DNA from 2 places in the Oceanobacillus sp. M60 genome. Region 2 is predicted to be linked to the other one. Evidence: a T-box and tRNA genes for the amino acid it is inferred to sense, from the RefSeq annotation. Region 2 holds a T-box; the other holds one or more tRNA genes.
The links. The T-box of region 2 lies ahead of ileS (isoleucine--tRNA ligase). A T-box ahead of a tRNA ligase gene usually reads a tRNA of that ligase, here a tRNA-Ile.
Positions count from the first base shown of each region.

Region 1: it encodes a tRNA-Ile, which carries the amino acid that the T-box ahead of ileS (isoleucine--tRNA ligase) is inferred to sense. The anticodon was not compared.

Region 1 covers NZ_JBSSNH010000002.1:608,740-624,248, reverse strand. Annotated here, with positions in the region: gene ACW0TQ_RS07280 (hypothetical protein) at 1-325, opposite strand, end outside; gene ACW0TQ_RS07275 (NfeD family protein) at 458-1,093, shown strand; gene ACW0TQ_RS07270 (Na/Pi cotransporter family protein) at 1,372-3,000, shown strand; tRNA gene ACW0TQ_RS07265 (tRNA-Asn) at 3,419-3,493, shown strand; tRNA gene ACW0TQ_RS07260 (tRNA-Met) at 3,495-3,571, shown strand; tRNA gene ACW0TQ_RS07255 (tRNA-His) at 3,603-3,678, shown strand; tRNA gene ACW0TQ_RS07250 (tRNA-Ile) at 3,695-3,771, shown strand; tRNA gene ACW0TQ_RS07245 (tRNA-Ser) at 3,784-3,876, shown strand; tRNA gene ACW0TQ_RS07240 (tRNA-Phe) at 3,930-4,002, shown strand; gene sodA (superoxide dismutase SodA) at 4,272-4,883, shown strand; gene ACW0TQ_RS07230 (MFS transporter) at 4,985-6,262, shown strand; gene ACW0TQ_RS07225 (peptidoglycan D,D-transpeptidase FtsI family protein) at 6,464-8,581, shown strand; gene ACW0TQ_RS07220 (hypothetical protein) at 8,678-9,307, opposite strand; gene ACW0TQ_RS07215 (hypothetical protein) at 9,320-9,550, opposite strand; gene rpmG (50S ribosomal protein L33) at 9,931-10,080, shown strand; gene ACW0TQ_RS07205 (5-formyltetrahydrofolate cyclo-ligase) at 10,150-10,719, shown strand; gene ACW0TQ_RS07200 (hypothetical protein) at 10,814-10,984, shown strand; gene ACW0TQ_RS07195 (rhomboid family intramembrane serine protease) at 11,194-12,741, shown strand; gene ACW0TQ_RS07190 (spore germination protein) at 12,880-14,325, shown strand; gene ACW0TQ_RS07185 (YqgQ family protein) at 14,393-14,605, shown strand; gene ACW0TQ_RS07180 (ROK family glucokinase) at 14,598-15,509, shown strand, end outside.
Region 2 covers NZ_JBSSNH010000006.1:258,361-273,869, forward strand. Annotated here, with positions in the region: gene murD (UDP-N-acetylmuramoyl-L-alanine--D-glutamate ligase) at 1-684, shown strand, start outside; gene spoVE (stage V sporulation protein E) at 816-1,940, shown strand; gene ACW0TQ_RS16190 (cell division protein FtsQ/DivIB) at 2,164-3,000, shown strand; gene ftsA (cell division protein FtsA) at 3,199-4,482, shown strand; gene ftsZ (cell division protein FtsZ) at 4,548-5,702, shown strand; gene spoIIGA (sigma-E processing peptidase SpoIIGA) at 6,150-7,070, shown strand; gene sigE (RNA polymerase sporulation sigma factor SigE) at 7,086-7,805, shown strand; gene sigG (RNA polymerase sporulation sigma factor SigG) at 7,927-8,709, shown strand; gene ACW0TQ_RS16220 (YlmC/YmxH family sporulation protein) at 8,831-9,091, shown strand; gene pgeF (peptidoglycan editing factor PgeF) at 9,188-10,006, shown strand; gene ACW0TQ_RS16230 (YggS family pyridoxal phosphate-dependent enzyme) at 10,019-10,699, shown strand; gene ACW0TQ_RS16235 (cell division protein SepF) at 10,715-11,152, shown strand; gene ACW0TQ_RS16240 (YggT family protein) at 11,162-11,422, shown strand; gene ACW0TQ_RS16245 (YlmH family RNA-binding protein) at 11,444-12,220, shown strand; gene ACW0TQ_RS16250 (DivIVA domain-containing protein) at 12,305-12,808, shown strand; T-box leader at 12,901-13,118, shown strand; gene ileS (isoleucine--tRNA ligase) at 13,192-15,509, shown strand, end outside.

The sequences.
Region 1 (15,509 bases), on a different contig from region 2:
AATGCTCCTCTTGAAATTGTGGGAAATAGTAAACTTCATGTACATGGATGTCATTGGAGGAGATGTTCGGGTTCAATGATTCAAAAGCCTTTAAAATAATCTCAACAGAGACAGTGTTGACCGTTATGGTTTGGATTTCTTCTGTAATACTGAGAACCGTATCTCCAGGATTTACTTTTACCGGAACAGCTTCAAAAGGAGGCAGTTCCAAATTTTCATTATTTGAAACGGAGGTTGTCCCGTCTGAATGAGCTAAGTCTTGAAAAATACTGACTGCAACTAATATAATAAACGTAATCAGGGAAATTCTACGCAAAAATTCCATAAAAAATCTCCTTTAATGAAACTATTTTCTTTCCTCATACGTACATATAATATAGAAGAGGATGTCAAAAAAGTCCTTCTTATCGTTTTTATATATGCATGATAAGCAGGGCAACGAGAGGGTGTGAATGGTATGGACGTGGTTGAATTACAATGGGTTGGATTTCTTGCCTTATTTTTTGGAACTTTATTTATATTAGGTGAAATGTTTGTAAATATGCGTGGTATATTTGGTGTATTAGGGCTGGGATTTATAACTGTTTATTTTACGGTATACACAGAAACCAATTCGGTCTTACTCATGTTTATTATATACTTCCTGGGAATATTACTGATTATTATTGATGGCAAAGTGTTGAACGATGGAACCTTGGCTACAATTGGACTGGTTTTGATGATCGTTGCCGTTGCATTGCCGCAGCCGGATTTTGCAAACGGTCTTTATGCGGTAATCAGTATCGTCATTGGAGCATTTTCATCTCTGGCGTTTTTAAAAGTATTTAAACGGAGACAGATGTGGACGAAAATCGCTTTAATGGACCAGCTTACAAATGAACAGGGCTACAGCTCGCTCAGTAAAGAGTATGAAGCTTTGCTGGGAGAAGAAGGCGTTGCGCTGACCGATTTTAGACCTTCCGGTACGATTGAAGTGAATAAAAAACATTACAGTGCTGTATCTGGCGGACGCTGGATTAAAAAAGGAACGCCGATTAAAGTAGTGGCAGTGGATGGAACCAGTGTCCGGATAGAGGAGCTTAAAGAAGATTAATTAATAGTTCGTAATTAAATAGAATAACCCTGAAACAGGATTCATTTCATAAAGCTGGAGATGAATCCTGTATTTGTATGCGATTGGTCCTAATATTATACATATTTTCATGAAAAAAGCAGATACTAAGCATCCCTTTCTATTCGAATGTAAACAAATATTAAATCTATGTAAATTTTTCATCAAACATGTTTACATTCTCTTTAGAATCATCAATAATGAATGAGGCGCAAAATTCTACAAAAGTTTACATAAGAGGTAGAAGGGATGAAGTTTTCGTGGATATCGATGTTCAAAGTTTAATTATTGAATTTCTCGGAGGAATCGGCATATTCCTGATGGGGATAAAAATGATGGGGGACGGACTCCAAAAATCAGCAGGAGATCGTCTGCGGGATATTCTGGACCGGTTTACAACCAATCCTTTCCTGGGTGTGCTTGCTGGGATTATTGTAACTGTGCTTATTCAGAGCAGTTCAGGAACTACTGTTTTAACTGTAGGGCTTGTTAATGCCGGTTTTATGACATTAAGACAGGCAATTGGTGTGATCATGGGGGCGAATATCGGTACAACCGTAACAGCTTTTATTATTGGAATAGATGTTGGGGAGTATTCGTTATTATTTTTAGCCTTAGGTGCGTTTACAATCTTTTTCTTTAAGAAGCAAAAAATTGTAGCGGTAGGACAGGCGATATTCGGTTTTGGAGCTCTGTTTTATGGGCTTGAATTAATGAGCAGCGGGATGACACCTCTCCGCTCTTTACAGGCATTTCAAGATTTGACAGTTTCTATGAGCGATACACCAATTCTTGGAGTAGTTATTGGTACCGTATTTACTGTAATTGTACAAAGTTCATCAGCAACCATCGGTATTCTGCAAGGATTATTCGCACAGGGTGCAGTTGACTTAAAGGCAGCTATTCCTGTATTATTTGGCGATAATATCGGTACTACCATTACAGCTGTTCTTGCAAGTATAGGTACATCTGTCGCTGCCAAACGAGCTGCCTATACACATGTAACGTTTAATTTACTAGGTGCGATTATTTTTATTATCTTGCTTTATCCGTTTACTCAATTTATTTACTATTTACAATCCAGCTTAAGTTTAAACCCGGAGATGACAATTGCCTTTGCGCATGGAAGCTATAATATCGCAAATACGATTATTCAATTTCCATTTATCGGTGCTTTGGCATGGCTCATTACGAAGCTGGTGCCTGGAGATGATGTCATTATTGAGTATAAACCAAAGCATCTGGATTCTATTTTCCTTCAGCAGTCTTCCTCGCTGGCACTGGGCCAGGCTAAGATGGAAGTCGTCCGTATGGGGAAATATGCGTATCAAGGTTTAGAGGAAACCCACAGTTATGTCACTACGCAGAATCCGAAAAATTCCGAGATGGCTCTGCAAATTGAAGGAGCGCTGAATAATCTGGATCGTAAAATAACGGAGTATTTAGTGGATATCGCTTCTACCAACTTAACAGAACCGGAAAGTATAGAACATACCAGCTTAATGAGTACAATTCGTGATATTGAACGAATTGGCGACCATTTTGAGAATGTGGTTGAACTGGTGGACTATAAAATGTCCAACAAAGTTTCGCTGACAGATCAGGCAATTGAAGATCTCAACAAAATGTTTGATTTAACGTATATGACAGTTAAACAGGCTGTTGAGGCTTTAGAGGCAAACGATAGGGAAGCGGCTTTAGAAGTTATTCAAAAAGAAGACCAAATCGATAAAATGGAGCGGAAATTCCGTAAAAACCATATTATCCGTATGAATGAAGGCACTTGTAATGGATCAGCAGGAATCGTTTTTGTCGATATCATAAGTAATTTAGAACGAATTGGCGATCATGCTGTAAACATTGCTCAGAACGTCTTAGGAGACCATTAAGGATGATCTGATATAAAAGGGCTCTATCTGTTGTAATGAAGCGGATAGAGCCCTTATTTCATCTATTTCGGGATAAAAGGGGAAGAGAACGCTTTTAACGTGATAACTGCTGGTCATTGTTATGCAGCGCGGAGGTGCATAATTTATCAACAGCATTTATGGAACATCTGATTATTTTGAAGCATGCATATTAAAAAGAGGGGATAACAGATGCGATAGAAATACAGCTTTTTCTATATATTACCGGAAATGAAAAAAGTTTTTATAAGTTTTTGTTGAAATATGTTATATTACATGCTATTATAATTCTTGCAGTCAACTTCTGATAAAAACTTTTGCAACACCGCAAAAAAAGTTGTTGACATAATCAACAGAACATGATAAATTATATTTTGTTGCTAATTAAAACAAACATTATTCCACAGTAGCTCAGTGGTAGAGCAATCGGCTGTTAACCGATCGGTCGTAGGTTCGAATCCTACCTGTGGAGCCATGGCGGTGTAGCTCAGCTGGCGAGAGCGTACGGTTCATACCCGTGAGGTCGGGGGTTCGATCCCCTCCGCCGCTACCAAAAAATATATACATACATTTGCTATTTCATGGCGGCCGTGGCGAAGTGGTTAACGCACCGGATTGTGGCTCCGGCACGCGTGGGTTCGATCCCCACCGGTCGCCCCATTCAATAATAGTAAAAGGACCCTTAGCTCAGTTGGTTAGAGCTATCGGCTCATAACCGATCGGTCGCAGGTTCGAGTCCTGCAGGGTCCACCATTTATTCTGTCTGGAGGTATACCCAAGTCTGGCTGAAGGGGTCGGTCTTGAAAACCGAGAGGCGGGTCAAACCGCGCGGGGGTTCGAATCCCTCTACCTCCTCCATACATATTTCACAACAGAATGATGGAGAGCTTTTATATCAAAGCTCCATGTACGGCTTGGTAGCTCAGTCGGTAGAGCAGAGGACTGAAAATCCTTGTGTCGGCGGTTCGATTCCGTCCCGAGCCATCTAAAAAACAAGCGCAAAGCTTGTTTTTTTGTGTGCTTTTTTCAGATTTTGCAAGCGGAATCTGATTCTTTTTATAAATATTTTGTTGTTTCTTTAAGGGAAAAAAGTTTCCCTAAATCAAAATGAGATAGTCAATAATATGTAAACGGTTATTTAATAAGGAATGTTTGATACATATCAGTGCAAAATATTTGCAAGAAATTCTTACCTTTGATAACGTATAAGTTGTAGAAATAAAATCATCATTTATTTTAAGGAGGAGTTACACATGGCAAAATTTGAATTACCGGAATTACCTTATGCATACGATGCATTGGAACCATCTATCGATAAAGAAACAATGAACATTCACCATACGAAGCATCACAACACCTACGTTACCAAATTAAATGATGCATTAGAAGGACATGAAGATCTGCAAAACAAATCAGTTGATGAGCTTGTGAGGGACTTAAATGAGGTTCCTGAAAGCATCCGTACTGCTGTACGCAACAATGGCGGCGGACATGCTAACCACAGCTTCTTCTGGAAGACTTTGTCACCAAACGGCGGCGGAGAACCAACTGGCGAGCTGGCTGATAAAATCAACAGCAAATTCGGTTCTTTTGACAAATTTAAAGAGGATTTTGCAGCTGCGGCAGCAGGACGTTTCGGTTCTGGCTGGGCATGGTTAGTATTAAACAATGGCGAGCTTGAAATCACAAGCACTCCAAACCAGGATTCTCCATTAACAGATGGTAAGACGCCACTATTAGGATTAGATGTATGGGAGCATGCATATTATCTTAAATATCAAAACAGACGCCCGGACTATATTTCTGCATTCTGGAATGTTGTTAACTGGGATCAAGTAACAAACAATTACGAAGCAGCAAAATAAAGAATAATTATAAAAGCTTGCAGATAACTTTATGTTTCTGCAAGCTTTTTGTATAGATACGGCTCCTTCGCTAAAAATAAAAGAAGAAGGAGTCGTTTTCTATGCAATTACAACAGCAGTACAGAAGATATAAACAACAAAAAGATGAATATCGGGATCTTTGGATACTCTTGCTTATCGGCGCTTTATATGCAGCAGGAATCTTTTTATCAAATACATTTGTTAATGTGTACCTATGGAAGCAATCCGGAGATTTTTTTGTGATTGCTAATTATCACTTGGCAAGCTATGTATTCCAGGCATTATCTTTTATTTATGCTGGAAAATTATCCAAAAAAATCGATCGCATCATTATATTGCGAATCGGAATTCTTTTTTTATGTTTCTTTTTTCTGTTCGTTCTTTGGATCGGCGAGCTGGCTGCATATTATAATTTTATACTCGGTTGTTTATTGGGAATAGGGTACGGTTTTTTTTGGTTAGCTTATTATGTACTGACCTTTGAGATTACCGAACCGGATACAAGAGATTGGTTTAACGGCATTTCCGGCACACTGACCTCGTTTGCAGGTATGGTTGGACCGTTGCTTGCAGGATGGATGATTTCAAAAATGGCTGGGGATTTTGGTTATACCGCTATTTTTATCATTTCCTTAAGCCTGTTTATTGCTGCCATTATTGTAAGCTTTTTTATTATACGAAAGGGAAGCAGAGGAAGCTTTGCTTTACCTGCTGTCATCAATGAAAGAAAGAAAAATAAAAATTGGAAGCGTATTTTACATGCTCACTTTTTTCAAGGGCTGAGAGAAGGTATTTATGGTTTCTATATTACCATCTGGATTTTTCTTGTTACGAACAGTGAGCTTATTTTAGGGGTTTTTAATTTATTTCTTTCAGGATTATCCATTATTTTTTATTTTGTTGCTTTAAAATGGATTCAACCTGCATTAAGAAAAAAAGCCATTTTATTTGGCGGAATCTTACTGTTTGCTTCTATCTTTATTATTATTTTTGAAATGAGTCTGTTCTGGTTGATTGTATACGCGGTGATTATCGGAATTGCCTTCCCAATTCTGACCGTTCCGTATCAATCCCTGACCTATGATGTAATTGGCAGAGCACGGATGGTCAGCGAGAGAAGAGTGGAATACATTGTAGTCCGGGAAATTTATTTGAATCTGGGAAGAATTGCTTCGATTGCCGTGTTTATATTTGGCATGTTCCTATTTCCGCATGACGTGATTATCCCTGCTTTACTGATTATATTCGGCGCTGGACATGCCATCATCTATTTTTGCATCCGGAACATTTTTATTGGACCGTCAAAAAAACAAAAAATCGCATTAAAAGAAGATTTTACGGACGAAAAAAGTCGCTAAATGTGGTAAAATCAAACAGTGGTCTTTATTATAACTTGAACGATTATAAGCGGAAGATAATTGTGCCCCGAGGGGCGGAGTTTCTTTTTATAATTTAAAGGTTTAAAAAGATGCACATAAATGATTCATTGTATATACTTTTAAACGAGCTATACAGTTTAATGCGATGCAAGTTCAAAATAGATGTGAAGGAGGAGAAAAGTGGTAGACAAGAAGAAAAAGAAAAAACGGGCTCAGCTTCCCGTTCGCATGAATATTCTTTTCTTTGCTATCTTCTTATTATTTTCTGCACTCATACTTCAGTTAGGTGTTGTTCAAATTCTAAACGGGGAAGCTTATCAGGACGAAATTGAGAGAACCAATTTAGATACGACAAGTATACCTGTGCCCCGGGGGAAGATTTATGATACAAACGGGAAATTAATTGTAGATAATGAAGCGATGTATTCCATTACGTATACGCCTCCCAAGGGTGTGCAGGCGGATGACCGTCTGAAAGTAGCGGAAACATTGGCACAATATATTGATATGAGTGACGACCAATATATTGATCGAATAACAGACAGAGACAAAAGAGAATATTATTTATTGTTACATCAAGAAGACATAGAAGAGCGATTAGAGGAAATTGATACAGAAGAAATGGACAATTCTGAGGTTTATAATGCGACGCTGGATTTGATTACGGATGAAGAAATTGAAAATTTTTCCAGTGGTGAATTGGAAATTATCGCAATCAAAAAAGAACTCGATAAAGCATATGCGCTAACCCCTCAAATTGTAAAGAATGAAGAGGTTTCCGCAGAGGAATATGCTTCTGTAGCGGAAAATCTGGATAAATTGCCTGGTATTAATGCTACAACGGATTGGAATCGTGTCTATCCAAACGGTGATACATTAACAAGTATTTTAGGCAGTATCTCCAGCCAGGAGCAGGGAATTCCGGCAGAGGATATGAGTGCTTACCTGACGAAGGGATACAGCCGGAACGATCGTGTCGGCAGGAGCGGGCTGGAAGAGCAGTATGAGGATTTTCTGCGCGGGCGTAAAGAACAGATTCAATATACGACACGCCAAAACGGGTCGATTGTCGGTTCGGAAACCATAGTAGAGGGAGAACGAGGCAAAGATCTGGTGTTAACAACAGATTTAGATTTTCAGCAGGAAGTGGATGAGATTTTATTAGATGAGTTTCAGTCCATGAAAGCAAAAAGCCCTTATGAAAATCGATTTGCAACCAATGCGTATGCTGTGGTTATGAATCCGAAAACAGGAGAGCTGCTTGCTATTTCCGGTCTGAACTATGATTCGGAGAAGAATGAGTACAGTGATGCAGCATTTATGGCTTTAGCCAATGCGCATGAGCCTGGTTCCAGTATTAAAGGAGCAACAATTCTTACTGGTTATGATTCGGAGGTAATTTCACCGGGCGATGCTTTCAATGATGCGCCGATGAAGTTAGCTGGAGCGCCAGTGAAAAAATCTGTTTCAGCAATGGGAACCGTTAACGATTTAAGTGCTTTAGAAAGGTCATCCAATGTTTACATGTTCTATGTTGCTTTACGGTTAGGGGGAGACTATCGTTACCCAATGCCGCATAATGCCAGCTTGAGCATAAATATAGGAGAAACCTTACAAACGCTGCAAAACTATTTTAATCAGTTTGGCTTAGGAGCATCTACGGGGATTGATTATCCATATGAAAGTACCGGCGTTAGAGGGGAAGCCCCGGATAACCCTGGTAATATTCTTGACTTTGCTATTGGCCAGTATGATACGTACACAACCCTGCAGCTTGCACAATATGTATCAACAATTGCCAACGACGGCTACCGTGTCCAGCCGCATTTCTTAAAGGAAGCGCGTGATCCAATCGCTTCTTTAGATGAGCTGGGGCCTTTGTATTATTCCAAAAACACATCGGTAATGAACCGGATTGAAATGACAAATGACCAAATCAGCCGTGTGCAGGAAGGATTCCGTCTTTCCTATCAAGGATCACAGGGAACGGGAAGCGGTTTTTTTGCGAATAAATCCTATAATCCGGCAGGAAAAACAGGAACAGCGCAGTCATTTCAGTATGTAGACGGCCAGGAGTTTGCCCTTAATAATTTAACATTAGTCGGCTATGCGCCTTATGATGATCCGGAGGTTGCTTTTGCCGTGGTTGTACCGTATGTTGGAATTGGTGAAGGAGACCAGGTCAACCTGAAAATTGGTGAACGTATTTTAGATACGTATTTCGAAATAAAAGAAGAGCATGATGAAGATGCGGAAGGTGATTCTTCCGAAGACAGTGAAACTGAAAACGAAGAATAAAAAAACTTCTGCCCGTAACGGGTGGAAGTTTTTTTGTGAATCATTTAAAAAATGAGCAGCTCCCGGATGGAACAGCTCATTTTAAATTTGATGATTTTATTCGGAATACGTGGTGATGACATCGCCAATTTCGCTGAACGACATCTCGCTATCGATTTCATAGGTTCCAGGTATGACACTGCCGCTTAAATCATTATCATCCAGATAATCATTAAAGTCCCACGCGTCATCAATAATACCTGCATCTTCTAAAGCATTACTGATAGTGGAAGGCGGTGCGCCGTCCTCCAGTGTGATTTCTACTTCAATCACATCAGAATCCTCGGATGCTTCGTCATCTTCATTGCTTTCTGAGTCGTTATCATTACTATCTTCGTTCTCATTGCTTTCTTCATCATTACTATCTTCATTGTTACTATTTTCTTCTTCATCTGTGCTATCATTTTCATCCGAATCGTTGTTTGAATCGGAATCTGCTTCTTCGTTTCCGTTTCCTTCATCTGCATCGGAATTTTCTTCTTCCCCATCTTCTCTGCCAACGCTATAGGCAATGTATTCATCCTGAGTCAATACGGCATAACCTTGATCTTCCAAAACCGAAATCAATTCTTCCGGCTCGGTATCCTTCAGATTGCCTGAGGATTGACCGCCAAAAAGATAAATAGCGAGAAGCAGGGCACCGCTGGTTAATAGACCGACAGCAAACGCTCTTACATGTTGTTTCATGATAATACTCCTCTAATTATTATTTTTAGGTTGAGACGATACAGCGTCGTCAGATATATTTTGAGGCAATAATTCTTCTTCTAAAACAGATACTTTCTTTTTCAGCTGATATGTATCTTGCATTGTTGTAATAGACAATTGTTCAAGCTGACTCTCTACTTCTTCCAGACGATCGTTAATAAAGAATGACAGGATAAATAGAACAATTCCAATGACGACAACTGCCAAAATGGCAACTAACATTTTTAATTCCCTCCCTTTATGAGGATGTTCAAAAGCCTTCAAATGTACGCAGCGTAATAGGTCCGCGTTTACCCGTCGCAGCGGCTGCATTAAGCTGACCACATTGCTGTGATTACTCGTCCCGCCGAATACCATTGGAAACTTTTTGAACACGCACTTTATGTATCATTTATAGTTATACCATAAATTAAAAGAAGTGACTATGCTAAAAGCTGGAGAAATCTTGATAAACGTCTGCTTTAACTTTAATAAATCAATGTATGAAAAGTTTTCGGATTCTTTGAAGAAACATTCTTGATAAATTGAAGAAACTTTGATAATATAATTAAAGTCTGTACAGTTATGTAAAAAGGCAAGTTGAAAAGTTTGGAGGGATAGATATGCGCGTAAATATAACGTTAGCTTGCACGGAAACAGGAGATCGTAACTATATTTCTACAAAAAACAAACGTAATAATCCGGAACGTATTGAGCTTATGAAATACTCACCACGTCTTAAAAAACATACCCTACACCGTGAAACTAAATAAGCATTCATAAAAAACTCTTATCTGATATTATTGGATAAGAGTTTTTTTATCTATGGAGGTGGATTTCTCATGTCAGAAAAAAAGATGCTGCGGCAGCATATGCTGACGTATATAAGCGGATTGTCGGAATTTGAACGGAAAAATATAGAAGAAAAACTGCAGAATCAATTAGTGGCAAGTCCTGTGTTTCAGCAGGCTGCGACAATAGGCATCACAATCTCCACGGCTCAGGAGTGGGCTACATCTTCCATCATGGAAAAGGCATGGGAGGAAGGAAGGATAATCGCTTCCCCTAAATGTATTGTGAAAACGAAAGAAATGCAATATTATGTTTGGAATCAGCTCGATCAAATCGAAGCTGGCTATGCCGGGATAAAAGAACCTATTCCAGAAAAAACGACACCTATAGCGCCTGCTGATATCGATTTGCTGCTGGTGCCTGGTGTTATTTTTGACAAGGACGGCTATCGCATCGGTTATGGCGGCGGGTATTATGATCGTATGCTGGCTGATTATAAGGGTGTAACGATTTCACTGTGTACGGAAAAGCAGCTAGTTGATCGTATTCCAAGAGAAAGTCATGATTTGCCTGTAGAGCTGATTATAACAGAAAAACGAACTATAAAAACTTCCAAATAGCATATCTGATGTATAAGATGGCTTTCTTCGTTGACAATAAAAGATGTAAAAGAGGTTGTTCAAAAAGGGTACTATCTCGAAGGAGGTCAGGAAAATGATGCGCTTTATCTTTGTATTTGCGATGCTGCTATCCATTGCATTCCTTTTTATGAAATGGAGGTACCGCATTTTAAACAGCATGTTAAATTGGAAACAGGGGAGAAAGTACCTGGTACCGCTGCTTGGTAATATGATTTTGTGGAAAAAGAAAAAGGAAATGGTTTAATTTCTAAATCACCATTTTTATTTTCTTCACCATTCATCTGCATGCTCCCTCTTTGTCGGCGAATCGAAACGAGAGCTTACTCAGGATGGTAAGACAGGTGTGCTTTACGAATCTGTTTAAAAATTATCTTTGCACCCTGGTTTACTGCAAACGGAAAATTGTACCTGATTATAAATATTTGGTATGCTTCAAAGAGGGGAGGATGATTTATGGACATACCTATGCAATATCGGGCGTATGAGCTGGTGAATAAATTAACAACACAAGGTTTTCGAATTATTGCCGGTGACTATAAAACGGATGAAATCTGGCTGGAGCGCAAAGCTGACAGAAAATCCGCTATTATTCGAGTGAAACCGCAAACGTTTGATTGGTCGAATCACCTGCGTCAGGATTCGCAGATTGCCTACCAGCAGATGCAGCGGATCAGGCAGGCTATTGCGAGCTCAAATGCTGTCTTCTATTCAATTTATATCGCAGAAGAACTGCCGGTGGATGATTGGGAAGACGTAAAGCACCCGCGGGGAGAAGGAACAAAGAAAGCTCCAAAGATGCATACATATTATCTTGCTGAAGCAAATGAAGAGGAAGAAATCAGTCAATTAAACCATGATCTACATATTTCATTATCTTCGGATAGAGAAAAGTATGTAACAGAAACTGATAAAGAAACTGCCGCAAAGCGCATGAAAGATGTTTTATTTCAAGAAATACAGGAAGAAATGGAGAATCGTAAGAAAATATTTTCATTTTCGAAACCGTTGTTTACATACATATTGATTGCTTTCAACGTACTCATTTTTATTTTTCAAATAACCAGCGGAGAAATGGAGAATACACAGCATTTAATTGATATGGGGGCAAATTTTAATCTGCTTGTCATGGAAGGAGAATGGTGGAGATTCTTCACATCGATGTTTTTACATTTAAATTTTCTTCATTTGATGATGAATATGCTTGCTTTATTCTACCTTGGCGCAGCCATTGAACAGATATTCGGGAGGATCCGGTTTCTTTTTATTTATTTCCTGGGCGGTTTAACAGGTTCTATTGCAAGCTTTGCTTTTTCTATCAATGTGTCAGCAGGGGCATCGGGTGCTATATTCGCTCTGTTTGGCGCACTTCTCTTATTTGGGTTGATTTATAAGAAAATCTTCCTTCAGACAATGGGCTTTAATATCATGCTTATTTTAGGGATAAACCTTGTGATTGGATTTACTATTCCTGAAATCGATATGGGAGCGCACCTTGGCGGACTGGCCGGCGGGTTTTTGATTGCTGCAGCAGCCTATGTCCCATACAAAAAAAATAAAAAGAATCAGCTGCTTGCTTTGGTTGGTTTTGTTGTGCTAAGTCTTGGATTGTTTATTTATGGCTGGTCTTTCAATTCTTCATCTCCAGAGTTGAAATTAATTGAAGTAGAGATGCAATTAGAAGAGAATCATTTTAACGAAGCCATTTCCATTGCAACAGAAGCTTTGGATGATACGAATGATGAGACGCTGATACCCTATTTCCTTTTCCATCGTTCGTTTGCGTATATTCAAGAAGGAGAGTATACAGATGCTGCAGAGGATTTGGAAGAGGCTGTTCAATACGACCATAGACTGCCGCAAATGTACAATAACCTGGCCGTTTTATATTCAAGGCAAGGCGCAAGTACCGCAGAAATCGAAGCTATTATTGATGAAGGCTTATCTCATTTTCCAGATGATGAAGAATTATCCAAGCTGAAGGATGATTTGCAACCTTACTGATTAAAAAACCAGACTGCTGAACGTGAATGGCAATCTGGTTTTTTAGTGTGTTTTAAATGATGTAGCATGTATAGATTTCATCTGGTGATATAAACTATCTACATCCTATGATATAAGGTGATAAAATTGACCAATCAGATGAAAAAAGTAGCTTCAAGTTTAGAAACCAATGTTTCTTATCTAAAGTCTTATCTGGGAGTGGATAAAAGCTTCGACATAATTAATTTAGACTTAAACTATGCCGGGAAGGATATGGCTATGTTTATGGTCGACGGGTTTGCAAAAGACGATATCATGCTTTATATTATGCAATCGCTGCAAAGGCTTCAGCCGAATGAGCTGGATACCGATACATTACGAAAATTAATGAAGAGAGATATTCCCTATATTGAGCTGGAAGAAATGAAAGAAATGGATAAAATAGTCGATTTTATCCTTTCTGGAGCCACTGTTTTATTTGTGGATGAAATGGATAAGGCAATTATCATTGATGCAAGAGAATATCCGGCAAGGTCTCCAGAAGAGCCTGATTTGGAAAGGGTTGTCAGGGGCCCCCGTGATGGATTTGTGGAAACCCTCGTATTTAATACGGCATTAACCAGGCGCCGGGTCAGAGATCGCTCCTTAAGAATGGAGTTTACACAGGTAGGCAGACGCTCTAAAACAGATGTGGTTATCAGTTACATAGAAGATATAGCTGATTCCAGACAGGTGGAGAGGCTGAAAGAGTTACTTGACGGCATAGATACAGACGGGCTGCCAATGGCAGAAAAGTCGATTGAAGAATTTTTTAGCCGCCGATATTGGAATCCCTATCCGGCGGTCCGTTATACCGAGCGGCCTGATACAGCCGCTTCTCATCTGTTAGAGGGTCATATCGTGCTTATTATTGATGGCACTCCCAGTGTGATGATTACGCAGACAACATTCTGGCAGCATTTGCAGCATGCAGAAGAATATCGTCAAAAACCGAGTGTCGGAGCGTATTTACGAATTGTTCGGTTTATTGCCATTTTTTTTTCTCTTCTCCTCCTGCCGTTATATTATTTATTTTCAGTACAGCCGGAGCTGCTGCCGGCAGCATTTGATTTTATCGGACCGGAAGATTCAGGTGTTATTCCATTGCTGGTTCAATTTTTAATCGCCGAGCTGGGCCTAGATATTTTAAGGATGGCATCGATTCATACGCCATCAGCACTGGGAACGGCTCTTGGCCTGGTTGCTGCAATCATGATTGGCGAGGTTTCGGTAGAAGTCGGCTGGTTTTCCCATGAGGTGGTTTTATATATTGCGACGGCAGCCATTGGCTCGTATGCCACGCCGAGCTATGAATTAGGGATGGCCAACCGCCTTGTCCGCTTATTTTTATTATTTACAACGGCTTTGTTCGGTGTCGGCGGATATGTTGTCGGTGTAACCATTTGGCTGTTATTTTTAATAAAAATGAGAACGTTGGATACGCCTTATTTCTGGCCGCTGGTTCCATTCTCCGCAAAGAATATGCGTGATACCTTTATTCGTTTTCCATTACCAGAGAGACATCTGCGTCCATCCATATTACGGCCGAAAGATCCAGATCGTTGATTCGATTTGGGTCTTTTTCGCATTTCCCATTTTCATGCCCTTTTGGTATAATGTTTTTGGTGATAGCATGGAGAATATACACGATGTACGAAAACTGCTGTTGAAGTTTGGTACTTTTATTTATACAGCAGATCGTTTAGGTGATTTAGAATTAATGATAATGGAAATAAATGAACTATATGAATGGAAATTGATCAGTGTAGAGCAATTTCAACAAGCGTTATTGCTTCTGAAAAAAGAGATAAGAGAATATAAAAAGGGGACGGAAAACAATGAGTGAACTATTAGCAGGCGTAGATATCGGCGGTACGACCGTTAAAATTGGATTTATTACAAAAAATGGAGACATCATTGAAAAATGGGAAATCCCTACGGATTTAACAAATGAAGGGGTCCATATCATTCCAGATATTTGGGCAAGCATTGAATCAAAATTACAGACGCCGTCATTCAAGGATGCTTCTATTAAAGGAATTGGCGTCGGAGCACCGGGCTTTGTAGATGCGCATGCCGGTATTATTGCAGAAGCTGTAAATATTGGCTGGAAAGATATTCATTTAGCGGAAGAGCTTGAAAAACTGGCGAACGTTCCCGTTTATGCTGAGAATGATGCCAATATTGCCGTATTAGGAGAGAACTGGGTCGGTGCAGGGAATCAATCCAGAAATTTAATTGCCATCACACTTGGTACAGGGGTTGGAGGCGGAATTATCGCAAATGGGTCCATCTTAAATGGTGCCAATGGAATGGCTGGTGAAATTGGCCATATTGAAGTATTAGAGAATGGTTATTTATGCAACTGCGGTAAAAGAGGATGCTTAGAAACTATTACATCAGCAACAGGCATCGTCAGACAGGGAATGGAAAAGGTGCAGACAAATCCGGACTCCAAATTGGCGAAATTATTTCAATCAGAGGGAAGTATTACCACGCAGCATATTTTTGAGCTGGCAAAAAAGGGAGACCAGGCTTCCAAGGAGATTATTGACTATACCGCAGATGTTTTAGGTAAAGCGATGGCAAATATGTCAATGATTATTAATCCTTCCAATATTTTGATAGGCGGCGGTGTTTCCAATGCAGGGGATTATTTAATCGATGCTGTTACAAAAGCATTCAGAAAACACGCACTGCCAAGGATAAGCGAGGTATGTACGATTAAAGTTTGTCAGCTCGGCAATGAT
Region 2 (15,509 bases):
GATGATCCGACACTTGAAGAAAAAGTGAAGGGTACAAAAGCAAAAAATATAGCCTTTTCGGCAACAAAAAATCTGTATCATACAGGCGCTTGGGCAGATGATACGCATGTATACTTTTTCGATGAAGCAATTATTCCTTTAGAGGATATTGTCTTGGTCGGGAAGCATAACTTAGAGAATATCCTGGCAGCTGTTGCAGCAGCAAAATTAAATGGAGCAACTAATGAAGGCATACAGCATGTCTTAAAAACTTTTTCCGGTGTCAAGCATCGTTTAGAGTTTGTCGGGCTGCTGCATGGCCGCTATGTTTACAATGATTCGAAAGCAACAAATATCCTAGCTACGCAAAAAGCATTAGATTCCTTTAAAAAGGATATTGTCCTTCTTGCAGGCGGCTTAGATCGCGGGAATGAATTTGATGAGCTGATTCCACATTTGCATCATGTTAAAGCAATGGTTGTATTTGGAGAGACGGCACCGAAACTAGAGCGAGTTGGAAAAGAAGCCGGTATCCAGGTGATTGAGCACGCAGCCGGCGTAGATGATGCAGCTAAAACCGGTTTTTCATTAGCAGATGAAGGTGATATCCTATTGCTTTCTCCCGCATGTGCGAGCTGGGATCAGTACAAAACATTTGAAGAAAGAGGAGACATATTTGTTCAAGCAGTTCATACAATGAAGTAAGGGGCTTGAACAAATACTAATCCTAAACAGCAAACCATATTCGGACAAGCCGAGAATGATACAGCATATTTAAAATGCCCCTATTTCCAAAGTTTATCTCATGGAAAGAAGGGGTATTTTTGTCTAAGTTCATTCAAAATCAAAATAAAGTAGACAGAGTATTATTTGGAATAATCATTCTCCTTTTATGTATCGGTATGCTGATGGTTTACAGCTCATCCTATATTTGGTCGGAGTATAAGTTCAATGATGCATTTTATTACTTAAAAAGACAGCTTTTATTTGCCGGCATCGGGTTTATCGGAATGGTTGTTATCTCTTACTTTCCTTATTATATATGGAAAAAGTATGCAAAGATTTTATTATTTTCTTGCTTTGTTCTGCTTCTCCTTGTGCTTATTCCGGGAATCGGCATGGTGCGCGGAGGAGCACAGAGCTGGATTGGCATCGGTGCATTCAGTATTCAGCCCTCTGAATTTATGAAGCTGGGTTTAATTATTTTTCTGGCATCTATATTATCTGATCATCAAAAATATATTACCTCGTTTAAAAAAGGGTTTTTCCCGTGCCTTCTATTGATTTTTACGGCATTTGGTCTGATTATGCTTCAGCCAGATTTAGGAACTGGAATGGTGCTGGTCTTAACATGCATGATTCTGCTTTTTGTGGCAGGTGCAAAGCTTTCTCATTTTTTTGGACTGGCCGGCATTGGAATTATTGGGTTTATCGGATTGATTGCTTCTGCACCTTACCGGATTAATCGGATTCTGGCTTTCTTAAACCCATGGGAGGATCCGCTAGGACATGGATTTCAAATTATTCAATCTCTTTATGCTATCGGTCCCGGGGGACTGATGGGACTGGGGCTGGGCAACAGCCTGCAAAAATATTTTTATCTGCCGGAGCCGCAGACAGATTTTATTTTTTCAATCATTGGTGAGGAATTAGGTTTAATTGGAGGTTGTACAACTATTTTATTGTTTTTTCTGCTATTATGGAGAGGGATTAAAATTGCTATTGAAGCTCCGGATTTATTTAGCAGGCTGTTAGCGCTGGGAATCGCAAGTATGTTAGCATTACAGGCGATGATTAATATTAGTGTAGTCATCGGATTGATTCCGGTAACGGGAATTACCCTGCCTTTTCTCAGCTACGGCGGTTCATCACTGACGTTAACACTTTGTGCGGCCGGGATTCTTCTAAGTATCAGCAGGCACGCCAAAAGTATGGAAAAAAGTACGAAGCCGATTATTTAAAATAGCAGCGAAGAACATTTATATAAAACGTAAATCCCGTCCATGGAAGAAGTAAGAAAACTTCTGCGGACGGGTTATCCGTGATAAAAAAGAAAAAACTTCAGAAACAATAGAAGTCAATGACGTGTAGCACCATAATTTATGATATAATTTTTGTAAATACTAGGGAGTAAACTGATACAGTTATATTCCCTGAAAATAATGGATAAAGGAAGAAATGGAGATGAGTGATAAAAATATCGTTTCGATTGAGGATCGAATTCCAAAATTGAAGCAAGCTAGGAAGAAAAAAGCAAACAGACGATTAATATTTTATCTATCTATATTTTTCTTTCTCATTGCTATCATTGTTTACTTGCAATCTCCATGGAGTGAAATACGCACGATTGAAGTAAACGGCAATGTATTCTTAACGGATGAGTATATAATAGATGAGTCAGGGGTAACAGAAGGAACAAATATCTGGTCCATGAATGGATCATCTGTTGCAGCCGGGATGGAAGAAAATCCCGTCATTGAACATGCATCTATTAATCGGAGTTTTCCCAGCACCGTTGTGATTGAGGTAGAAGAACAGCCTGTCCTTGGCTATGTTCAGGACGAAAGGGAATTTTACCCGGTTCTTGCAGACGGTCAAGTCATCCAGCAAAATGCACAAAACTCTATCAGCAATGCTCCATTAATAACAGGCTTTAATGAAGCGCAATTAACAGAATTGGCAACAGCCATGGATAATGTTCGCCCAAGTATTTTTAATATGATTTCTGAGATTGAACGAAAAGATTCAGATGAAGAAGAGGATACGCTGCAGGTTAGATTGTATATGAGTGATGGGTTTCTGGTAGAAGGCATTGCAGATCAAATGTTGGACAGATTGGATTACTATCCTTCTATTGTGTCACAGCTTGACGAAGAGGATAGTGGTATCATTCATATAGGTGTCGGCATTTATTTCGAATCTTTTCAAAAAGATGAAATGGAAGAAGTAGATATCGAAGACGAAATTGAAGAACTCAATGAGGAAATTAATGAAGAAAATGAAGAAACAGGAAATGAATAATTTGCAGAATGAAGTCATATATCATCCTTTTTTAACGAATGGTATAATGTCGATTTTTATAGAAATAGATTACTTGAAAAAAATAAGCATAAAATATGTTTATTTTTTATTCATTTTCTTTTAGAATTAAAGACTATACAAAGGATAACGTGGCAGTAAAAATATCGTCAGCATATTTTTACGGGGAGGTGCTCTTTTTTGAACAACAGTGAGATATTAGTTAGTCTTGACATTGGGACAAACACGATAAAAGTAATTATTGGAGAAGTACAACAAGACTCTTTAAATATTATTGGAGTAGGTACTGCAGCGTCAAACGGAATGAAGAAGGGTGCTATAATTGATATTGATCAGACTGTTCATTCTATCAGGAATGCAGTAGAACAAGCAGAACGAATGGTAGGGATGGAAATTCACCGCGTAGTAGTGGGGATAAACGGATCCCATATCCAGCTTCAGCCTTGTCATGGCGTTGTCGCTGTACAAAGTGAGAATCGGGAAATAAATGATGAAGATGTAACGAGAGTAATTGACGGAGCTCAAGTGATTTCTATTCCGCCGGAGCGGGAAATCATCGATGTGATTCCGAAGCAATTTATTGTGGATGGATTAGATGAAATTACGGATCCGAGAGGGATGATTGGTGTCCGTCTGGAGATGGAAGGAACGATTATCACCTGCTCAAAAACGATTTTGCATAATATCTTAAAATGTGTGGAACGGGCTAATTTGGAAGTATCTGATATTTGTCTTCAGCCGCTTGCTGCCGGAACAGTTGCTTTATCAAAGGATGAGATGAATATGGGCTCTGCCCTGATTGATATCGGAGGAGGCTGTACAACGGTATCTGTATTTGAAAATGATCATTTGGCTGCGACAAGTGTTATTAATTTAGGCGGAGACAATATAACGAAAGATTTATCCGTCGGCCTGCGTATTTCTACAGAAGAAGCAGAGCAGATCAAACTAAATTATGGCTATGCATTTTACAACGATGCTTCTGAAGATGAGACATTTGAAGTCACAACAATCGGAAGCAATCAAAAACAGGTATTTAATCAACTTCAATTAGCTGATATGATAGAAGCTAGATTAGAAGAAATATACACTTATATTGATAGGGAAATTCGGAAAATGGGCTTTCAGGAGCTGCCTGGCGGTTTCGTATTGACAGGAGGCACCACGGCTATGCCGGGGAGCTTGGAATTAGCGCAAGACTTGTTTTATTCTCATGTACGTGTAGCTGTCCCGGATTATATTGGTGTCAGGGAAGCACAGTTTACTTCAGGTGTCGGTATTTTACAATTTGCTTATCGTAATGCGAAAATACAAGGGAAAGAATTATATCCTGCTGTAGCAATAGATGGGGAAGCGGAGCAGCAGCCAGTGAAGCAATCCAGACCTGCAGGCGAGAAGAAAAAGAAACAAGGCAAGAAAAAAGAATCAGGATTTGCTAACCTATTCAAATATTTCTTTGATTAATTTCTTTTAACAGAAGTTGAAACGAGGAATTGTTCGTAATTAGTAGACTAGGAGGAAACCATAATATGTTAGATTTTGATACAAACATGGAAGAATTAGCAACGATAAAAGTTATTGGAGTTGGCGGCGGCGGTAACAATGCTGTTAACCGTATGATTGAGCATGGCGTAGAAGGTGTCGAATTTATCGCAGTAAACACAGATTCTCAAGCTTTAAATCTTTCGATGGCTGAATCCAAGATACAAATCGGCGGGAAATTAACCCGTGGTCTTGGAGCCGGCGCTAACCCGGAAGTAGGGAAAAAAGCAGCAGAAGAAAGTAAAGAGCAGTTAGAAGAAGTGTTAAAAGGTGCTGATATGGTTTTTGTTACTGCTGGAATGGGCGGCGGTACAGGAACTGGAGCAGCTCCGGTCATTGCACAGGTAGCTAAAGATTTAGGAGCGCTGACAGTTGGTGTTGTTACTCGTCCGTTTTCTTTTGAAGGCAGAAGAAGATCAACACAGGCGATTTCCGGTATCGATACGCTGAAAGGAAGCGTGGATACACTAATTGTTATTCCAAACGATCGACTGCTTGAAATTGTAGATAAAAATACACCGATGCTGGAAGCCTTCCGTGAAGCGGATAATGTGCTTCGTCAAGGTGTACAAGGCATATCCGATTTAATTGCGAAGCCAGGTCTTATTAACGTTGACTTCGCTGACGTGAAAACGATTATGTATGATAAAGGTTCTGCTTTAATGGGTATTGGTATCGCAACTGGCGAAACAAGAGCAACAGAAGCTGCTAAAAAAGCAATTTCTTCCCCGCTGCTGGAGACTTCTATCGATGGAGCGCATGGTATTTTAATGAATATCACAGGCGGTACAAACCTGAGCTTGTATGAAGTGCAGGAAGCAGCTGACTTAGTTACTTCTGCAGCGGATCAAGAAGTGAATGTTATCTTTGGTTCTGTAATTAATGAGAACCTTAATGATGAAATTGTTGTAACTGTCATTGCTACCGGTTTTGATGAAAATGCTCAGCCAAAAGCAGATACGCGTCAAAAACAACAGCGTCCAAATATAGGACAAACCCAGCAGGCTGCTACACAGCAAACAAATGAATCAACTCCTGTCAGGGAAAGAGAAACATCCAATCCATCACCTTCTAAGCCTCGTCCCGAGGAAGATGAGTTAGATATCCCGACTTTCTTGAGAAACCGTAATCGTAATCGATAAAACGAAAAAATACTGTGCTAAGAGAACTCTTTTAGCACAGTATTTTTTTATTTAAAGAGTAAGAAAGTATATAAAAAATGCTGAATATAGCCGCTCTAACGGCTTTCATGGGGTAAGTAATCTTAGGCTCCAGAAATACACTCCGCTTTCCGTGGGCCCCGAGCTCATCTCCTTTAAAGACCAAGCGGTGTTCTTTGTTTATCTAACAGGAAAGAAAGTAAAGTTTCCTTGCCCCTCTTTTTTATTCCAAAAATCGTTAGACATTATTTCTAAGAATAAGTGCTAAATAGCTTAATTTTGCACACAAGAATTGACAGACTTTTCTCTTTCGATTGTCTATACTTTTCATCATATATTACTTCCATTCTATGAATATCATGATCAGCAAAGTACGCAGGAGATAACAGCTTCTTCTGATTAGCAGCAATTTAGGGGGTGCAACAGAGAGTGTCTATTTACTTAGACGTTATTTGGGCATTAAATTTTATGGTAGATTTAATGCTGCTGATGCTCGTACAAATACTTGCCCGGAAACCAGTAAAAAGAAGGCGCTTATTTCTAGGGGCATTTATTGCGTCATGCATTGTTCCGCTGACGATTTTGTATCCAAATTCGTTTTTTAATCATGTGGCCGGGAAACTGTTCTACTCTTGTATTATCATTTTCAGCACATTTGGATTTAAGAGTCTGTATCGCTTTATTAAGCTGATTTGCCTCTTTTATTTTGTATCCTTTTCCATTGGAGGCGGGTTAATGGCAATACATTTTTTCCTGCAGCGTCCGGTAACTGTTTCTTTGGAAGGGATAATCACCTTCAACCAAGGCTATGGTGATCCTGTCAGCTGGATATTTGTTATTACCTGCTTCCCGATTATTTGGTATTTTACAAAGAGACGAATGGACGAGCACGTAGGAGAACAAGTGAAATATGACGAAATGTACAAGGTAATCTTAACAATGAATCATCAGTCTTTTGAATCCATTGGTTATATCGACAGCGGAAATCAGCTTGTCGATCCATTAAGCAAGCAGCCTGTCGTCATTTGTGATCAGCCGTTTTTAAAGCAATGGTTCGATGATGAAGAGTGGGAAGAGCTGAAAAATATGAAAGAGCATTTAGACTTCAGCCGGCTGCCAAAGAAATGGGAGGATAAGCTGCATTTAATTCCTTACCAGGGAGTAGATGGAACACATTCTTTCATGCTTGCTATTCGGGCTGAGGAACTGACAATTTTTTATAATAACGAAATTCTTCAGGCAGTAAATGTATTCATTGGAATTCAATTTGGAGTATTGGAAAGGGACGGGCAATATCATTGCTTGCTGCATCCCCTCATCATTAAGCAATCTATCATACAATCTGCATAAAGGAGCGTGCGTTAAGTGGCTAATTGGAAATTCAAATTTAAATTACGCTGGTATCAATTTCTTAAAAAAATTGGAATAAAACCAAAGGAAATCTATTATATAGGCGGAAGTGAGGCATTACCCCCGCCGCTGACAAAGCAAGAAGAGCAGGAATTGCTTAAAAAATTGCCCGAAGGAGATAAAGCGGCAAGGTCGATGCTGATTGAAAGAAATTTGAGATTAGTTGTTTATATTGCCAGAAAATTTGAAAACACGGGTATTAACATCGAAGACCTGATTAGTATTGGCACAATTGGGCTGATTAAGGCGGTAAATACGTTTAATCCGGAAAAAAAGATTAAACTGGCAACCTATGCCTCCCGCTGTATTGAAAATGAAATCTTAATGTATCTGCGCAGAACGAATAAATTAAAGACAGAGGTTTCCTTCGATGAACCATTAAATATTGATTGGGACGGCAATGAGCTTTTATTGTCGGATGTGTTAGGAACTGAAGAAGATATTATTACCAAAAGTATTGAATCGAATGTGGATAAATCATTGTTAAAATCAGCATTAGGCAAATTAAATGCACGTGAAAAACAGATCATGGAATTGCGCTTTGGATTGATTGGTGATGATGAAAAAACGCAGAAAGATGTAGCAGATATGCTTGGAATTTCCCAGTCTTATATTTCCCGTTTAGAGAAGAAAATTATACGTCGGTTGAAAAAAGAATTTAATAAAATGGTTTGACTTGATATATCAATTGTTTGCCGCATAGGTTGACTTTATTTACATGATTTTCCTGCATAAAAACTTTTCCCGGGGAGATACTGTCCTTGAACAGCATCTAAGATTGGGGAGGTTTTCGGGAATGGCAAGACATAAAGTTGAAATATGCGGGGTTGATACATCCAAACTTCCAGTACTTAAAAACGAAGAAATGAAAAAACTATTTATCCGGCTGCAAGAAGAAAATGACATTACAGCCCGGGAAGAATTGGTAAACGGCAATTTACGCCTTGTTCTTAGTGTTATTCAGCGTTTTAACAACCGGGGAGAATATGTCGATGATTTATTTCAGGTCGGCTGTATTGGTTTAATGAAATCAATCGATAATTTTGATTTGTCCCATAATGTACGTTTTTCTACCTATGCTGTTCCGATGATTATCGGTGAAATCAGAAGGTACTTGCGGGATAATAATCCAATTCGTGTATCCAGATCTTTACGTGATATTGCTTACCGGGCTCTGCAGGTCAGGGAACAATTAATCAGTAAAACATCCAAGGACCCATCTCCAGCAGAAATCGCCAAGGAAATGGGAGTAGAGCAGGCTGATATTGTCTTTGCGCTGGATGCCATCCAAGACCCTGTTTCGCTTTTTGAACCAATTTATAATGATGGCGGCGATCCGATTTTTGTCATGGATCAGCTGAGCGATGAAAAAGATAAAGATTCCTCCTGGGTTGATAAGCTATCGCTAAAAGAAGGAATGCACAGATTGAATGCTAGGGAAAAGATGATATTAAATAAGCGCTTTTTTCAAGGGAAAACACAAATGGAAGTGGCGGATGAGATTGGCATATCCCAAGCACAAGTGTCCAGACTTGAAAAAGGAGCTATCCATCAAATGAATAAGCAAATGTTTGAATAAGGAACTAAAAGCCTTGTCCCCGCGGCAAGGCTTTTTGCATGCAAAAATAACTGTTTCCTTTTTATTTTCCATGAAAAAAAGCATGTTCCAATGCATAGGATAAGAAGAGGAGGGAGCTGGCATGGTGAAACTATCTGAACTGCAAATAAAAGAATTGATTGTCATGGATGATGGAACAAGGTTAGGGCATATCATTGACTTAGAGATAGATGGAAGAACCGGAAGAATCATTGCAATTATTGCGGAAGCCAAAGGGAAAAAATCAGGCATGTTTGCGAAAGCAGGCGAGCTTTTTATCGCCTGGGAAAAAATTGTACGGATTGGGGAAGATGTTATTTTAGTGGAGAAAGTAAAAGGACCGGATCTTTATACCGAAGATTAAGGAGAAATTATCGATATAATGTGTTAAAATAAGACACAAATTTGAATTTAAGATAATGTTCAATAGGAGACATTATGGGGAAAAGAGGGGAAAAACATGGAGCCATTTCAACTTAAAAGTGAGACAAGACTTCATTTATCTTCATTGGAGGAAGAAATTCCAGGTCTGGTAGCAGGCTTTACAACAAAAAATGGCGGTGTAAGTGAGGGGGCTTATAAGCAATTAAATATGGGGCTCCATGTGTTGGACGACGAGAATAAGGTGCTGGAAAATCGGCGGATTCTGAGCAAGGAATTAAATATTCCCCTCAACCGTTGGGTTTGCGGTGAACAAGTACATGGAACAAGCATCCATTTTGCAGGGAAAGAAGATGCGGGAAAGGGCAGTATTTCCTTTGATTCCGGTATTTCCGGCGTCGATGGATTAATTATCAATGAGGCGGATTCTCTCCTCGGCACGGCTTTTTTCGCAGACTGTGTTCCATTATTTTTTGCAGATTCGACCACAAGAATAGCGGGTATTGCTCATGCCGGCTGGAAAGGAACAGTCGGACAGATTGCCCGGGAAATGGTACAGAAATTGAAAGAAGCCGGTGCCTCTATAGAGAATTTGAAAGTTGTGATAGGCCCGAGTATTTCCAAAGAAAACTACGTTGTTGACGATGTTGTTTTATCACATCTAACTGATGAACAGAAACAAAAATTTACGAAAGAAATATCGCCAAATCAATATTTCATCGATTTAAAAGAGCTTAATGTCGATATCCTTGTACAATCTGGCGTCTTTCGTCATAATATAGAGGTAACAAAATATTGTACATTACAAGATGAGAAGCTATTCTTTTCTCATCGGCGCGATAATGGAAAAACAGGGAGAATGCTCGCGTTTATTGGATTTGAGAAACAGAAGAAGTAATGGAGGATAAGAATGGTTGCAGTAAAAGAAAATCTAATGGAAATTCAAGCAGATATCAAGCAGGCTGCAAGGAGAGCAGGCAGAAATAAGGAAGATATTAATATTATCGCAGTGACGAAATATGTTACAATAGAACGAGCTAAAGAAGCATTATCTGCCGGGGTAATTCATCTGGGTGAAAATAGAAATGAAGGATTTTTAGCGAAATTTGAAGAGATCAGGGACAGTGCCACTTGGCATTTCATTGGTTCCCTGCAATCCAGAAAAGTAAAAGATATCATACATCATATTGATTATATTCATTCACTAGACAGAAAATCTTTGGCGAAAGAGATTAATAAACGGGCAGAAAAAACGGTGCCCTGCTTTGTTCAAGTCAATGTGAGCGGAGAAGAATCGAAACACGGATTAGATGAAGGAGAAGTGGAATCGTTTATTAAAGATTTAGCGGCATTTGAGCATATACAGGTGGCAGGTTTAATGACGATGGCTCCGCATGTCGATAATCCGGAAGAAACCCGGCCGCTGTTTAGAAAATTGCGTTTGCTGAGAGACCGTATAAAGGGGCTTGGTTTAGACTATGCACCATGTGAATACCTGTCTATGGGAATGAGCAATGATTATGAAATTGCTGTAGAAGAAGGTGCAACACATATTCGGATAGGTACCAAGCTGGTCGGCAGCGAATTATAAAGTGAGGTGTAGTAAATGAGCTTTAAAAAGAAGCTTAAAAATTATTTCACGATGGACGATGAATATGAGTATGAATATGCCGAGGAAGAACAAAAAGAAGAAATACCCCAGGTTCAGGAAAAAACAGCAGGAAGCAAAAATGTTGTGAACCTTTCCAGTATACAAAATACGAATTCAAAGGTTGTATTAGCTGAGCCGAGAAATTATAATGAAGCTCAGGACATCGCAGATAATATTGTTAACAGACGAGCTGTAATCATTAATCTGCAGCGTGTGGATCGTCAGCAGGCAAAGCGGATCGTTGATTTTCTGAGCGGAACGGTTTATGCCGTAAAAGGGGATATTCAAAAATTAGGATCAGAAACATTCCTGTGTACGCCGGATAATGTAGAAGTATCCGGCAGTATTTCTGAAATGTTATATGAGCAGGAAGATTATGATAAAGGATGGTAGCAGGAGATGTTGGCACAAATCGTTTCACTAATAAGCTTTGGTTTAAACATTTATAGCTTTGCACTAATTGTGTATATTTTTATGTCCTGGTTCCCTGGAGCCAGAGAATCTCAATTTGGAGAATTACTCGGAAAAATTTGTGAGCCTTACTTAGAAATTTTCCGTAAGTTTATTCCGCCGCTTGGTATGATTGATTTTTCTCCAATTGTTGCGATATTATTATTGCATTTTGCAAGAATGGGATTTATCCAGTTTGCAATGATGCTTTAGGCTTGAAGGAAAGGAATGACCATGGAAGTTTATCAGCATTTTCGAAAAGAAGAACAGCCATTTATTGATCAGGTTCTTTCATGGAAAGACCAGGTGGAGCGATCGTATATTCCAAAATTGACTGATTTTTTGGATCCGCGCGAACAAGAAATCGTGCAGATGCTGTTAGGCACTAATCACGACGAGCTTCAGGCAGCTGCTTTTGGCGGATCCGAGTACAGTGAACGAAAAAGAATGGTGATTGCTCCTATTTATGAAAGCATTACAGAAGATATGTTTCAAGTAGAGCTGCTGGAGGCATCTTACCCGGAGAAATTTGTAAGTCTGGAGCATCGGGATGTAATGGGTGCTTTTTTATCACAGGGTGTGAAGCGAAAAAAATTAGGAGATATTACAGCAGCAGATGGGAAAATTCATTTACTTGCAGCGGGAGAGGTCGTCCCTTTTATCAAGATGAATTTAACATCTATTAAGAAATCTCGTATATCTTTCAAAGAACAGCCGCTCACTTCGCTGGTTACAGAAAAAAAAGCCTGGAAAGAATATGATAAAACTATTTCTTCCCTGCGTTTAGATACAGTTGTTAAAGAAATATATGGTGTCTCCCGAAAAGACGCTGCTGCTTTGATTCAAAAACTGCTCGTAAAGGTAAATTACCGGGTAGTAGATGATGTGAAATTCCAATTACAAGAAGGGGACATGCTCTCTGTACGCGGAAAAGGCAGAAGTAAAATTACAGCGATACGCGGGAGAACCAAGAAAGATAAAATCAAAATGACGGCGGCAATTTTGCAATAAATGCTGGAAATTTAGCTGGAATTATTGAATAATAAAGAGAGAAATCGGAAGCTCAAGCAAGCACCGATTAGGGAGGTGGAGATGGTGGCACTATCACCATTAGATATTCATAATAAAGAGTTTGCAAGAGGATGGAAAGGCTATGACGTGGATGAAGTAAATAAATTTCTTGATCAAGTGATGAAGGATTATGAAATTGTTATACGTGAAAGAGATGAACTGGATCAAAAAGCGAAAGAGCTTCAGGAACGATTAGGACACTTTACGAACATTGAAGAAACATTAAATAAATCTATTCTGGTTGCTCAGGAAACAGCAGAAGATATTAAAGGCAGTGCGCAAAAAGAAGCAAAATTAATTGTGAAAGAAGCAGAAAAAAATGCTGACCGTATTGTCAACGAAGCATTAAGTAAAGCGCGTAAAATATCCCTTGATGTGGAAGAGTTGAAAAAGCAGGCAAAAGTATTCCGATCAAGAATGCGCATGCTTGTGCAGGCTCAATTAGAAATGCTCGGTACAGATGATTGGGAAGAATTATTTGATACTGAAGTGGATGAAGATTTAGAATTGATGGAGCATGAATCTTAAAGGCTTGACTTAGGCTTGTATATTACATATAATTCATACAAGTATCATGTTTTTTGACATTTAATTTATGCTAAAAATTTCATAATCACTATCGTTATACAATGAAAGAGAAAGTATAGAAGATGACTCTGTGTAAGCGAGTCAGGGGCGGTGGAAGCCTGATACAGAAGTCTTTTAGAAAATCACTCTGGAGTAGCTATTATGAAAATAATGTAGTAATAGCCGGCTGTCCACGTTACGGATTTCGAGTGAATTTAATGCCGTGCATTAAATTTATAAGGGTGGTACCGCGAGTCTTCTCGTCCCTTTAGGGATTAGAGGACTCTTTTTGTATATAAAAATTTAATCTACGATGTGTCATGAAAATAACAGGAGGGAATATCTTGGAATATAAACAAACATTATTAATGCCGAAAACAGCTTTTCCAATGCGTGGAAATCTTCCAAATAAAGAGCCGGAGCGCCAACAGAAATGGGAAGAAAGTGAACAATATCAAAAAAACTTAGAACGTACAAAGGACAGAGCCTTATTTATTTTACATGATGGACCGCCTTATGCGAATGGAGATATCCATATCGGTCATGCACTGAATAAAATCTTAAAGGATTTTATTGTCCGTTATAAGTCCATGACAGGCTATTATGCACCATATGTTCCAGGCTGGGATACACACGGGTTGCCGATTGAAACAGCATTAGCGAAAAAGAAAGTAAAAAGGAAAGAAATGTCTGTTGCAGAATTCCGCAAGCTTTGTGAAGAATATGCACTTGGACAAATTGACAGCCAGCGTACACAATTTAAAAAATTAGGTGTACGTGGTGATTGGGATAATCCATATATCACCTTAACGAAGGATTATGAAGCTTCTCAAATTAAGGTGTTTGGAGAAATGGCACGAAAAGGCTATATTTATAAAGGACTTAAGCCGGTATATTGGTCTCCGTCTTCTGAATCTGCCCTTGCAGAAGCAGAAATCGAATATCAAGATAAACGCTCTCCATCTATCTATGTTTCCTTCGAAGTAACGGATGGAAAAGATGTGCTTGACGGCGGCGAGAAGATTATTATCTGGACGACAACTCCTTGGACGCTTCCAGCGAACTTAGGAATCAGCTTACATCCTGATTTAAGCTATGTAGTAGCACAAGTAAATGATGAAAAATATGTCATTGCAGAAGCTTTATTAGAAGATGTGAAAGAAGTATTAGGCTGGGAAGATGTAACGGTTGTGAAGAAATTCAAAGGGCAGGAAGCGGATCGTGTAGAAGCACAGCATCCATTTTACAATCGTAAATCCCTTGTTATGCTTGGAGAACATGTTACAACTGATGCGGGGACTGGATGTGTTCATACAGCTCCTGGTCACGGGGAAGATGACTTCTATGTTTGCCGCAGATATGGAATCGATGCATTTTGCCCAGTGGATGAAAAGGGTGTCTTTACGAGTGAAGCGCCAGGATTTGAAGGTTTATTTTACGATGCAGCAAATAAAGTTATCACAGAACAATTGGATGAGAATGGCGCCTTATTAAAATTAGAATTTATCACACACTCTTATCCGCATGACTGGAGAACAAAGAAACCAACTATCTTCCGTGCAACTTCCCAGTGGTTTGCATCTATTAAAGATTTCCGTCAGGATATTCTTGATGAAATTAAAAAAGTGCATTGGTATCCGCATTGGGGAGAAACAAGACTTTATAATATGGTGAGAGACCGTGAGGATTGGTGTATTTCCAGACAGCGTGCCTGGGGAGTTCCGATTCCAGTATTTTATGGGGAAGACGGAACAGCAATCATTACAGATGAAACGATTTCGCATGTATCCGAACTCTTCCGTGAGCATGGTTCCAATGTCTGGTTTGAAAGAGAAGCGAAGGATTTATTGCCGGATGGATTTACATCAGAGCATAGTCCAAATGGCAAGTTTACTAAAGAAGTCGATATTATGGATGTTTGGTTCGATTCAGGCTCCTCACATGAAGGTGTACTGATGAACCGGGAAGAACTTGATCGTCCGGCTGATGTATATTTAGAAGGAAGTGATCAGTATCGCGGCTGGTTTAACTCTTCATTATCTACTTCCGTCGCAGTAACGGGTAAAGCGCCATTTAAAAATATTATCAGTCATGGGTTCGCCCTGGATGGAAATGGCCGCAAGATGAGTAAGTCATTAGGAAATACGGTTGATCCGTCCAAAGTACAAAAACAATTAGGTGCTGATATTTTGCGTCTGTGGGTTTCCAGCGTGGATTATCAGGCAGATGTGCGTATCTCGGATGCTATTTTAAAACAGACTTCAGAAAGCTATCGTAAAATCCGGAATACCTTCCGTTTCTTACTGGCGAACCTTGCTGATTTTGATCCTAGCAAAGATCGCGTGAAGGATGAAGAATTGCAGGAAGTAGACCGTTATATGCTTTATCGTCTGCAGCAGATCTTAAATAATGCACGTGATAATTATGAGCACTTTGAATTTGCACCAGTAATCAGCCAAGTCCATAATTTCTGTGCTGTTGATTTAAGCTCCTTCTATTTAGATTTTGCGAAGGATATCCTGTATATTGAAGCTGCAGACCACCCGCGCCGCCGCAGTCTTCAAACAGGCTACTATGAAATTTTAACAACACTTGTGAAATTGCTTGCTCCAATTATTCCGCATACAACGGAAGAAGTTTGGGAATACATTCCTGGAGTGGA